One region of the Paraburkholderia sp. Clong3 genome, then DNA from elsewhere that is predicted to be linked to it. Evidence: riboswitches for the same ligand, from Rfam matches in the RefSeq annotation. Region 1 holds a riboswitch; the other holds the start of a gene.
What was found. Region 1 has a riboswitch for cobalamin ahead of OKW30_RS14525 (TonB-dependent receptor domain-containing protein). Riboswitches for the same ligand answer to the same signal wherever they lie in the genome.
Positions count from the first base shown of each region.

Region 1 (5,114 bases):
TCGAAGCTCGGCGCGCGGAACGCATCCGAATAGCTTGCGGTTACCTTCCAGCGCGACGTGATGTCGAATCCGTAGCCGAGATAGTAACTGTTCGCTCCACCGAAATCGGAGTACTGGTCGCGTCGCACGTTGGCCTGAATCTGGTTGCGGCCGAAGCGCGCGCTGTAGCCCGCGAAGACCGAATCGACGTGACGGTCGGGCGCGGCGAACGTGTCGGAGTCGAGCGTCTGGTCGAGATGCTCGTAGCCGAGTTGCAGCTTCTGGTTCGCGGCGAGCGCGAAATCGTTCTGCCACGTGTACTGGCGATTGTCGGTATCGAAGCGGCCGTTGTAGATGCCATTGGTGGTCGACACGCTGCGGTCGTCGCCCTCGGCGAGCGTGACGTGGGTGGTCCACCAGTCGGTCAGCTTGCCGTTCGCGAATACCGACACCTGACGCACCTTGCTATAGAGATTGTTCAGATCGGTGGGCTCGCCGTACGCATTGTCGTAGCTGTTGTCGTTGTTCGACTGGAAGTAGCTGACGCCCGCGTCCCACCTGTCGGTGAACTTGTGACGCAGCGACGCGCTGATGCTCTCGTTCAGATTGCCGTTTGCGTTCGGATTCGCGTTCGGCGCCTCGAGCGGATTGAGCGACGAAAAGCCGTCGTCCTTCGTGCGCGCGAGCGAGATGTTGAAGGTCGTGCGCCCGTCCTGATCGAGCGCGCCGTTCACGCCGGCCGTTTGCGTCTGCGTGCGATAGCTGCCGTAGCCGAGCGAAAAATTGAAACGCGGCGGATGATCGCCGCCGTCTTTCGTGAACACCTGCACGACGCCGCCGATCGCGCCCGAGCCATACAACGCCGACACGTTGCCGTTCACCACTTCGACGTGATCGACCTGATCGAGCGGAATCTGTGCGAGTTGAGCTGAGCCGAGACTCACCGAATCGACGCGCACGCCGTCGATCAGCAGCAGCGATTGCGTCGACGATGCGCCGCGCAGAAAGAGGCTCGTGGTCGAACCGGGGCCACCCGTGCGCGAGATTTGCGCGCCTGGCGCGAGTTGCAGCAGGCCGGGCAGATCGGTCGCGGTCGTGTCGGCGATGTCCTGCTGATCGAACCGCGTGGTCTGCGGGATCGCATCGCGCAACGCTTGCGGTCCGCGTTGCGCGGTCACGACGATCGGCGACAGCAGGTTGCCCGGCGCATCGGTGGAAGTGAGATTGGCCGCGTCGGCAACGTTTGCGGCGCTCGCAGCGGTTGCATCCGTCGCGGACGATGAAGACGCCGGCTCGGCGCTTTGCGCATGCACGACGAGCGGCAGGCTCGCGAACGCGAGCAGCGTTGCGCGGGCGATGGGGGACAGCATGGGATGACATTCCTGTGGATAGCGTGCGCGGCCTGCTTCCCCGCAGGCCGACGCGTCACGAGGCGCCCCCTTGTTTAGCGTTTTCGCGGGGGGACGTCCCTCTTTTCTGGCCGGTATCCGGGCTACGACACATCGATCCCGCCTTCCCACGCGTGACGCGCAGTGGCACACTCGCACGTTGAACTTCCAACCTTGCGACCAGGACCGACCTGCATGAGCACATCACATGCGGTCGCTTACCGTTGCGGGGGCAGCGCAGGTTCGCGCATCCGGTTTTGGCACCGCGCGCGCCCTGCTTCCCGTTTAACTGCGCGCGCCGAAAAGCGCGCGCGGGCACCAGAGTGCGGGAAGTTTAGGAGCGGCGTCGCGGGGCGTCAAGAAAGGTCGACCGGAGCGCAATCGGTTCTGTTGAATGCAGGTTATTGTCGGATGGATTGCCGGTTTTTATCTTATGGTCGACGACGCGACACCCAACGAACGTGCACGAAGCGATGCTGTTACGTCTCGAAACGAGACAATTGTCGGAACCTGTAATATTCCGCGCTAAAATGCGATGTCTTTAGAGGACGCAGCACATGCTCACCGAACTCGAATCACTCTCCCAGAACATCGGCAAGCTGATTGCGATCAGCCAGCGCCACAACGAAGCGCGGCTCGCGCTCGAAGAGCAACTCGCGCAAACGCGTGCCGAAGTGCAAGCCACGCATGCGGAACTCGCGCAATTGCGCGAAGAGCGCGACGCACTGCAGGCGGAACGCGACGCGCTGTCCGCCAAGATCGACGACGCTCAGGTGCGCCTGAATGCGATTCTCGAAAAATTGCCGCGCGCACGCGCGAGCAGCGAACCGGATAACCAGCTCGATCTGCTCGAGTCCGCCCGGCCCGAACACGAGGAAGCGGAAAGCGACGTGAGCCGACACGGAGAAAGCGCATGACCACCAAGCAGATCGAAGTATCGATTCTCGAAGTACCCTATCGTCTCGCCTGCTCGCCGGAAACGGAAGGCGCGCTGCTCGAGGCGGTCGCACGCGTCGACGCCGAGATGCAGAAAATCCGCAGCGGCAGCAGCGTGCGCGGCACCGATCGCATCGCGGTGATGGCTGCGCTGTCGCTGGCATCGGAACTGCTTAAGCTGCAAAGCAGCGTGCGACACGGAGAAGCATTTCCCGCTGAAGAAATCCGGCGTACAATGCAGCAAATGAACGAACAGCTAGGTACTGTGATCGAGCAGTACAGCTTGCAGTAAGCAGTAGTGGGCCGGTTTCGAACCGGTCACGTGTTGAACGGTTTGGGTTGTAGCTTCATCGGTTTAGCTTCCCTGCCTGGTTCGCCAAGGTCATACATTCCTTGAACCAATGCCATGTGCACGGTTGCGGAAATTTGTAGCACGGGTGTGCGCGTCACTCAGTCTGATGTACCCGAAGTGTTGCTAACTGCGACCAATTCTGAACCCTCGGTTCAGGATGCCGGCCTAGCGGCTAAGGCGGGGATCTTATCTGGAACGGCATCGGACTTCGGTTCGATGCCGTTTTTCTTTGGTCGTCGTTTTTTCGTTTGAGCGCCTTTTTCAGGGGCTTTTCCGTACGCGCCTGCTGTTGGAGCGCTTCGTTCAATCTCACACGCTCACTCCGATTCATGCGCTACTGGCTGATGAAGTCCGAACCGGACGAAGCAAGCATCGACGACCTCGCCAACGCACCTCATCGCACCTTGCCGTGGACCGGCGTACGCAACTATCAGGCGCGCAACTTCATGCGCGACGTGATGCAGGTCGGCGACGGCGTGCTCTTCTATCATTCGAGCTGTCCGGAGCCCGGCATCGCGGGCATCGCGGAGGTCTCGTCGACCGCGTATCCGGACCCTACGCAGTTCGATAAAAAGAGTCCGTACTACGACGCGAAATCGTCGCCGGAAACGCCGCGCTGGATGCTCGTCGAGGTCGTGTTCAAGAAGAAAATAGCGCTGATTCCGCTTGCCGCGCTGCGCGAGCATGCCGAATTGCAGGACATGCGCGTGCTCGCCAAAGGCAACCGCCTGTCGATCACGCCGGTGACCGAAGCCGAATGGCGCTTCATCACTAAACAGCTGGTTTAAGGGCGAACGCGCGACGCGGCACCTGTCGTGATCGCATCCAGGTCATCGTTTCCGATGCGGCGGCGAAGCACTAATTGGGGAACCAAGCGTCGGTAAAACGCGCCTAATCGGTCGACGAAAGCGTGAGCTCGAACCGGCCGCTCGACGGCAAGCCGATGCATTCGCCAGCGCATCCGTCAAACCGCGCGCCACACCCGGCGCTCGCGTCGAACGTGCACAACCTGTTCAAACAAGGATTCCAGTCATGACGACAAAAACCGCACGGTCCCTCGCACTTGCGCTCGCCTTGGGCGCGCCTGTGGCACTCGCACTGAACCCTGCGCCCGCTCGAGCGCAGACCATGATGCCGCAGCCTTCGGGCGTGCTGTCGCTGAATGCGCAGGCGAGCGCGGAAGTCCCGCAGGACGAAGTCGAAATCACGCTGTTTTACGAGCAGGAAGCGAGCGAGCCGTCGTCGCTGACGTCGACGCTGAACGAACGCGCCGACGCGGCATTGCAGAAAGCGCGCGGCGTCAGCGGCGTGACCGCGCGCTCGGGCGCTTTCTCGATCTTCCCGTCGACGGACCGCGACGGACGCATCTCGACGTGGCGCGGCCGCACGGAAGTCGTGCTCGAATCACGCGACTTCGCCGCGGCATCGAAGCTCGCCGGACAGATGGCATCGATCATGCAGGTTGGCAACGTGCGTTTCTCGCTGTCGCCGCAAGCGCAGCGCGCGGCCGAACAGCGGCTCAGCGGCGAGGCGATCAAATCGTTTCGCGAGCAGGCCGCGGCGTCCTCGCAGGCGTTCGGCTTTAGCGGCTATTCGATCCGCGAGGTCAACGTCAATCACAGCGGCGTGATGCCGCGTCCGATGATGATGATGAGCGCACGCGCGATGGGCGCCGACGCGAAGAGCGCGCCGCTGTCGCTCGAAGGCGGCACGTCGACGGTGACGGTCAATGTGTCGGGGTCGGTGCAGATGAAGTGACGCGCAAGCGCAAGCCCAAACAGAAAACGCCACGGCATCCATCGATGCCGTGGCGTTTTTTCATGCAACACTCGCTACGCTAGCCGAGCGCCGCTCAGTTCGCGCCAACCGCCTGCGCCTGCTCGCGACGCCCACGGCGATACGCCCACACCATCAAGCCGATGCCTGCGAGAATCATGGGCAGCGACAGCCATTGACCCATCGACAGCCCCATCGCGAGCAGGCCGAGGAAATCGTCCGGCTCGCGCGCGAATTCGACCGTGAAGCGCGCCAGGCCGTAGCCGATCAGGAACATCGCGGAAATCGCGCCGAGCGGCTTCGGTTTGCGCGAGAAAAAGATCAGCACGAAGAACAGCGCCACGCCTTCGAGCGCGATCTCGTACAGCTCCGACGGATGTCGCGGCAGCATGTGATATTGCGCGAACACTTCGTTCAGATGCCATTGCGCGGCCAGTTGCGGATGCGCGGCGAGCCATGTGGCGTCGTCAGGCGCGGCGCCGGGAAACAGCATCGCCCACGGCGCGGACGGATCGGTCACGCGGCCCCACAGCTCGCCGTTGATGAAGTTGCCGAGGCGCCCCGCCGCGAGGCCCGTGGGCACCATCGGCGCGACGAAGTCGGTGACTTGCAGCCACGAGCGCTTGCGCTGATAAGCGAACAGCATCATCGCGATCGTCACGCCGAGAAAGCCGCCGTGAAAC
Region 1 covers NZ_JBNDMH010000002.1:2,244,709-2,249,822, forward strand. The annotation lists gene OKW30_RS14525 (TonB-dependent receptor domain-containing protein) at 1-1,349, opposite strand, end outside; cobalamin riboswitch at 1,441-1,705, opposite strand; gene OKW30_RS14530 (ATPase) at 1,925-2,284, shown strand; gene OKW30_RS14535 (cell division protein ZapA) at 2,281-2,595, shown strand; RNA gene ssrS (6S RNA) at 2,662-2,843, shown strand; gene OKW30_RS14545 (EVE domain-containing protein) at 2,985-3,443, shown strand; gene OKW30_RS14550 (SIMPL domain-containing protein) at 3,688-4,413, shown strand; gene lgt (prolipoprotein diacylglyceryl transferase) at 4,508-5,114, opposite strand, start outside.

Region 2 (5,114 bases), on a different contig from region 1:
CCACAGCTGCTGACACAACTCCGCGCTCGCGGTGCTGCGCGCGAGCAGGTTCGGGTCTTCCTGCAGATCGCCGGAAAACATCGCGAGTGTTTGCTGTTTGCGCTGCGCGAGCGCGACCACCTGCTCGATGCCGTACGGCCAATACGTTTCGCCGCCGAGATGATCGACGACGACCACGCGCGCATGCCGCAACACGTCGTCCAGATAGAAATCGACCGAGGCAGGCTGACGCAGATACGTGACGTTCGCGAGCCGCACGCTCGGAAAGCCGTCGCCGAGACGCGGCACGACGCTCGCGAGCAGCGACAGCGTGGTGTCGGCGGAACTGAGCACGACGATCTCGGCGGGCTGCTGATCGATGCGGATCACGCCCTGCGTATCGTCGACGAAGCCGCCCGGCGTCGTGCGCAGCAGATGCATGCTGGTGCGCCCGTTTATGCCGTCGCGTTCGACGTCGCGCCGAGCGCCGCGTCGAACGCCTGTTGCAGCGCGTGCTGGTCGAGGTCTGCACCGATCAGCACGAAGCGGCTCAACGCGCCGTCGCCATTTTCACCCGCTTGCCAGCGCCGGTCGAAGTAGCTGTCGAAGCGCCGGCCCACGCCCTGGATCACGAGACGCATCGCCGCGCCCTGCAGTGCCGCGAAGCCTTTGACACGGTAAATCGTGTGGGTTTCGACGAGCGTCTGCAAGGCGGCGAGCGCCGCGTCGCGCGACGGTACCGATGCCTGCACGACGACCGAATCGAATTCATCGTGGTGATGATCGGGGTCGTCGGCGGAACCGTGGTGGTCATGACGCAGGTGGATCGTCTCTTCCGACGCCGCTTCGAGGCCCAGCAGCGTATGCAGGTCGAGCCGCCCCTGCTGCGCGCGCACGATCTTCACCTGCGGCGGAATCTCCGCGCGGATCGCGGCTTCGACCTCGTGCTGCCGCGCGTCGTCGATCAGATCGGTCTTGTTCAGAATCACCAGATCGGCCGCCGACAACTGGTCTTCGAACAGCTCGTGCAGCGGCGACTCGTGATCGAGATTCGGATCGGCCTTGCGCTGTGCATCGACGGCGAGCGGGTTATCGGCGAACTGGCCGCTCGCGGCGGCCGGGCCGTCCACCACCGTCAGCACCGCGTCGACCGTGAAGCCATTGCGGATCTGCGGCCAGTTGAACGCCTGCACGAGCGGCTTCGGCAACGCCAGGCCCGACGTTTCGATCAGCACGTGATCGAGTTCATCGCGGCGCTCCGCGAGCTTTTCCATCACCGGGAAAAATTCTTCCTGCACGGTGCAGCACAAACAACCGTTCGCGAGTTCATACAATTGCCCTTCGGTCTCGACGCCGTTTTCATCGCAACCGATGCCGCAGCCCTTGAGGATTTCGCCGTCGATGCCGAGCTCGCCGAACTCGTTGACGATCACCGCGATGCGCTTGCCGCCCGCATGCTGAAGAATGTGCCGCAGCAGCGTGGTTTTGCCGCTGCCGAGAAAGCCCGTGACGATCGTGACGGGGATCTTGCGCAATTGAGTTTGCATCGTGAGGTCCATCCCTTGGCGTTGATCGGTATGCCGGAAAGTCCGCGCGTGGGTCCGCGTCGGCTGGCGAATGGAGCGAATGAAGCACGCGCAGCAGTACCAGCGATCACCAGACACGGGGACGAACGACGGCATGGCCGCGACAACGGAAATACAGAAAGCGGAACTGAGGTCATGAACGCGCCGCCGCATCCCCGCGGCGGTCGTTCTGCTTCTTTGGGCCGGTATCCGGGCTGGCGAAAGCGCCGCTTCCCCTTCCCGGCCGAGTGGTTTCTCGTCCAGTGGTGAAATGTCCACGCGACCTTGCGCGAGGACATCGAAGCCGGCACTGCGGTGCCCGGCTATCAAGCCGGAACCGCTTTTCGCTTACCGTTGCGGGGACAGCACAGGTTAGCCGCTCCAGAGCAGGTGGCTCCCTGTTTCCCGTTTAACTGCATGCGCACGAGCGCGCACGCGAGCACCCAAAGTGCGTGCGAGTGTAGGCCCGGGGACTTGCGCAGTCAAGCAACGCACCGACCCGGAAAGCGCCGCCGAGGCTTATCCGGCAAGGCGCCATGTGCTATCGTATGCGCGCGTTTGGTGCCCGCACATGCGCTCGCGTGTGCAGTTAAACGGGAAACAGGCAGCGCCTCGCGCGTTCAACCTGTGCTGTCCCCGCAACGGTAAACGACCTGCGGCGCGCGATTCGATTCGCCTTCGATTCCGACGTGCCGCGCATGCGTTTTTTGATGCCACTGTCCCGCGAATCCACAAACCGGGACGGGAAGGCGAAGCGCATGAGGCCGCCAGCCCGGATACCGGCCAGACGCGGAGGCGGTGCCGCATTGCATCCGTGCATCACGTGGCGCCGCCGGCCGCCGGAATCCGCGGGGAACGGATGTGAAGGCGTAGCAGCGCGGCATCGCGCGTGCCCGGATTCGCAGTTGCGCATGACCTCTATATTCACCGCCGCGCGCGCTGTCGCACGCCGCTTCTCTTCTTCCATCACCGCATGGCGCGCGCCATGCACGCCGCGATGACGCGCGCCTGGCTGATCGGCGCCGGTCCCGGCGACGTCGAACTGATCACGCTGAAGGCCACCCGCGCGCTCGCGCAGGCCGATGTCGTGCTCGTCGACGATCTGGTGAATCCCGACGTGCTGCAGTTCGCGCGCACCGACGCGCAAGTCGTGTACGTCGGCAAACGCGGCGGCCATCCGTCGACGCCGCAAGCCGACATCGTCGCGCAAATGCTCGGGCATCTGCGCGCGGGGCGCAGCGTCGCGCGGCTCAAGGGCGGCGATCCGTTCGTGTTCGGCCGCGGCGGCGAAGAGTTGCAGGCACTACAGGCCGCGGGTAGCGAAGTCGACGTGATCAACGGCATCACGGCCGGCATCGCGGCGCCCGCGGCGCTCGGTATCGCAGTCACGCATCGTGATCACGCGCAGGGCGTCGTGTTCGTCACCGGCCACGGCGCCGGCGGCAGTGGTGAACCGGACTGGGCCGCGCTCGCCGCGACGCGCATGACGCTGGTGATCTATATGGGCATGCGCCGGCTCGGCGAGATCGCCCGCGAATTGCTCGCGGCCGGCATGTCCGCCGACACGCCGTGCGCGGCGATCGAGTCAGCGACGCGGCCTGAGCAGCGTCATGTGCTCGCGCCGCTTCGCGAGTTCGCCGAGGCGGTGGCGCGCGCGGGGCTCGGCTCGCCGGCGATCGTCGTGATCGGCGGTGTGGCGTCGCTCGCACTGGCGCGTCATGCGGCCAAACGCGAGGCCGGCGTTGCTCACGAACTGGCAGCGAGCGCGACAAGACACGGACTCGGACGCGCGATCAAAACGCTGAGCGTCGGCATCGGTTGCCGCTTGCACAGCGAAGCCGCTGAGATCGAAGCCGCCGTCCGCGCAGCGCTCGGATCGAATGCCTTCGAGCAGATCCGCGCGATCGCGACGATCGACACCAAAGCCAACGAAGCCGGTCTGCTCGAATTCTGCTCACGTCATCAGCTGCCGCTGCAACTGTTCAGCCGCGAGCAGATCGCCGCGGTACCGGTCGCGTCGCCGTCGGCGGCGGCACACGCGCATCTCGGCGTCGATGGTGTGTGCGAGCCGTGCGCGCTGCTGGCGGCAACGGCGCCGGACTCCACCACAACCGCGCAAAACGCGCGTCTGATCGTACGCAAGACCGCGCACGCCGGCATCACGGTGGCGATCGCAGCGGCGAACAACGCTGCCCTTAGCGACGCGACCCCATCCCATCCCGCCTCTCAAAACCAGGACCCCCGATGAAAACCGATCCGGAATCACATCAACGCATGACCGAACGCCGCCGCGAAGGCCACGAAAAGAAGCAGGCCAGCGCGACCGTCGAAAAAGGCCTGCTGATCGTCAACACCGGCACCGGCAAGGGCAAGAGCACGGCCGCGTTCGGCATGGCCGTGCGGGTGCTCGGCCACGGCATGCGGCTCGGCGTCGTGCAGTTCATCAAGGGCGCGCTGCATACGTCGGAGCGCGATTTCCTCGGCGCGATCGCGCAATGCGATTTCGTCACGATGGGCGACGGCTACACGTGGAACACGCAGAACCGCGAGGCCGACATGGCGACCGCGCGCAAAGGCTGGAACGAAGCGCGGCGGATGATCGAAAGCGGCGACTACCAGATGGTGATCCTCGACGAGCTGAACACCGTGCTGAAGTACGAATACCTGCCGCTCGACGAAGTGCTCGCGGTGATCAACGCGCGTGCGCCGATGTTGCACGTCGTCGTGACCGGACGCCATGCGCCGGACGCGCTGATCGAAGCCGCCGACCTCGTCACCGAAATGCGCGCGATCAAGCATCCGTATCGCGAGCAAGGTGTGAAGGCGCAGCGCGGCGTGGAGTTCTGAGCGATGTCGGCGTCCCCCAACGGGGCTTGGTCCGGGGCGCCCCCCAAGGGGAGTTGCTCCGCGGCGTGCCCCCAGGGGACTTGCTCCGCGGCGTGCCCCGCGCTGTTCATCAGCGCGCCCGCGTCGGGACAAGGCAAAACCACGATCACCGCCGGTCTCGCGCGCTATCACCGGCGGCTCGGACGTCGCGTGCGCGTGTTCAAGACCGGACCGGATTTTCTCGATCCGATGATCCTCGCGCGCGCGAGCGGCGCGCCGGTGCTGTCGCTCGATCTGTGGATGGTCGGCGAGAGCGCATGCCGCAACCTGCTCGCGCGGGCGGCGCAAGAAGCCGATCTGATCCTGATCGAAGGCGTGATGGGCCTGTTCGACGGCACGCCGAGCAGCGCCGATCTGGCGACCACGTTCGGCGTGCCGGTGCTCGCGGTGATTTCCGCGCAGGCGATGGCGCAGACCTTCGGCGCGCTCGCATTCGGCCTTGCGCGCTTCAGGCCGCAACTGCCGTTCCACGGCGTGCTCGCGAATCGCGTCGGCTCCGCCCGGCACGCGCAGATGCTGCAGGAAGCGCTGCCGCCCGGGTTGCGCTGGTGCGGCCACCTCGCCGCGAGCGACGAGATCACACTGCCCGACCGCCACCTCGGCCTGCACCAGGCCGATGAAATCGACGATCTCGAAGCGCGCCTCGAACGCGCGGCGGATACGCTCGCGTCGACCGCGCTCGCC
Region 2 covers NZ_JBNDMH010000003.1:1,710,050-1,715,163, reverse strand. The annotation lists gene cobN (cobaltochelatase subunit CobN) at 1-420, opposite strand, end outside; gene cobW (cobalamin biosynthesis protein CobW) at 435-1,526, opposite strand; cobalamin riboswitch at 1,729-2,006, opposite strand; cobalamin riboswitch at 2,087-2,346, shown strand; gene cobA (uroporphyrinogen-III C-methyltransferase) at 2,542-3,792, shown strand; gene cobO (cob(I)yrinic acid a,c-diamide adenosyltransferase) at 3,789-4,391, shown strand; gene OKW30_RS31260 (cobyrinate a,c-diamide synthase) at 4,395-5,114, shown strand, end outside.
Region 2: it holds a riboswitch for cobalamin, as region 1 does, so the genes downstream of both, cobA (uroporphyrinogen-III C-methyltransferase) here and OKW30_RS14525 (TonB-dependent receptor domain-containing protein) in region 1, are expected to answer to the same signal.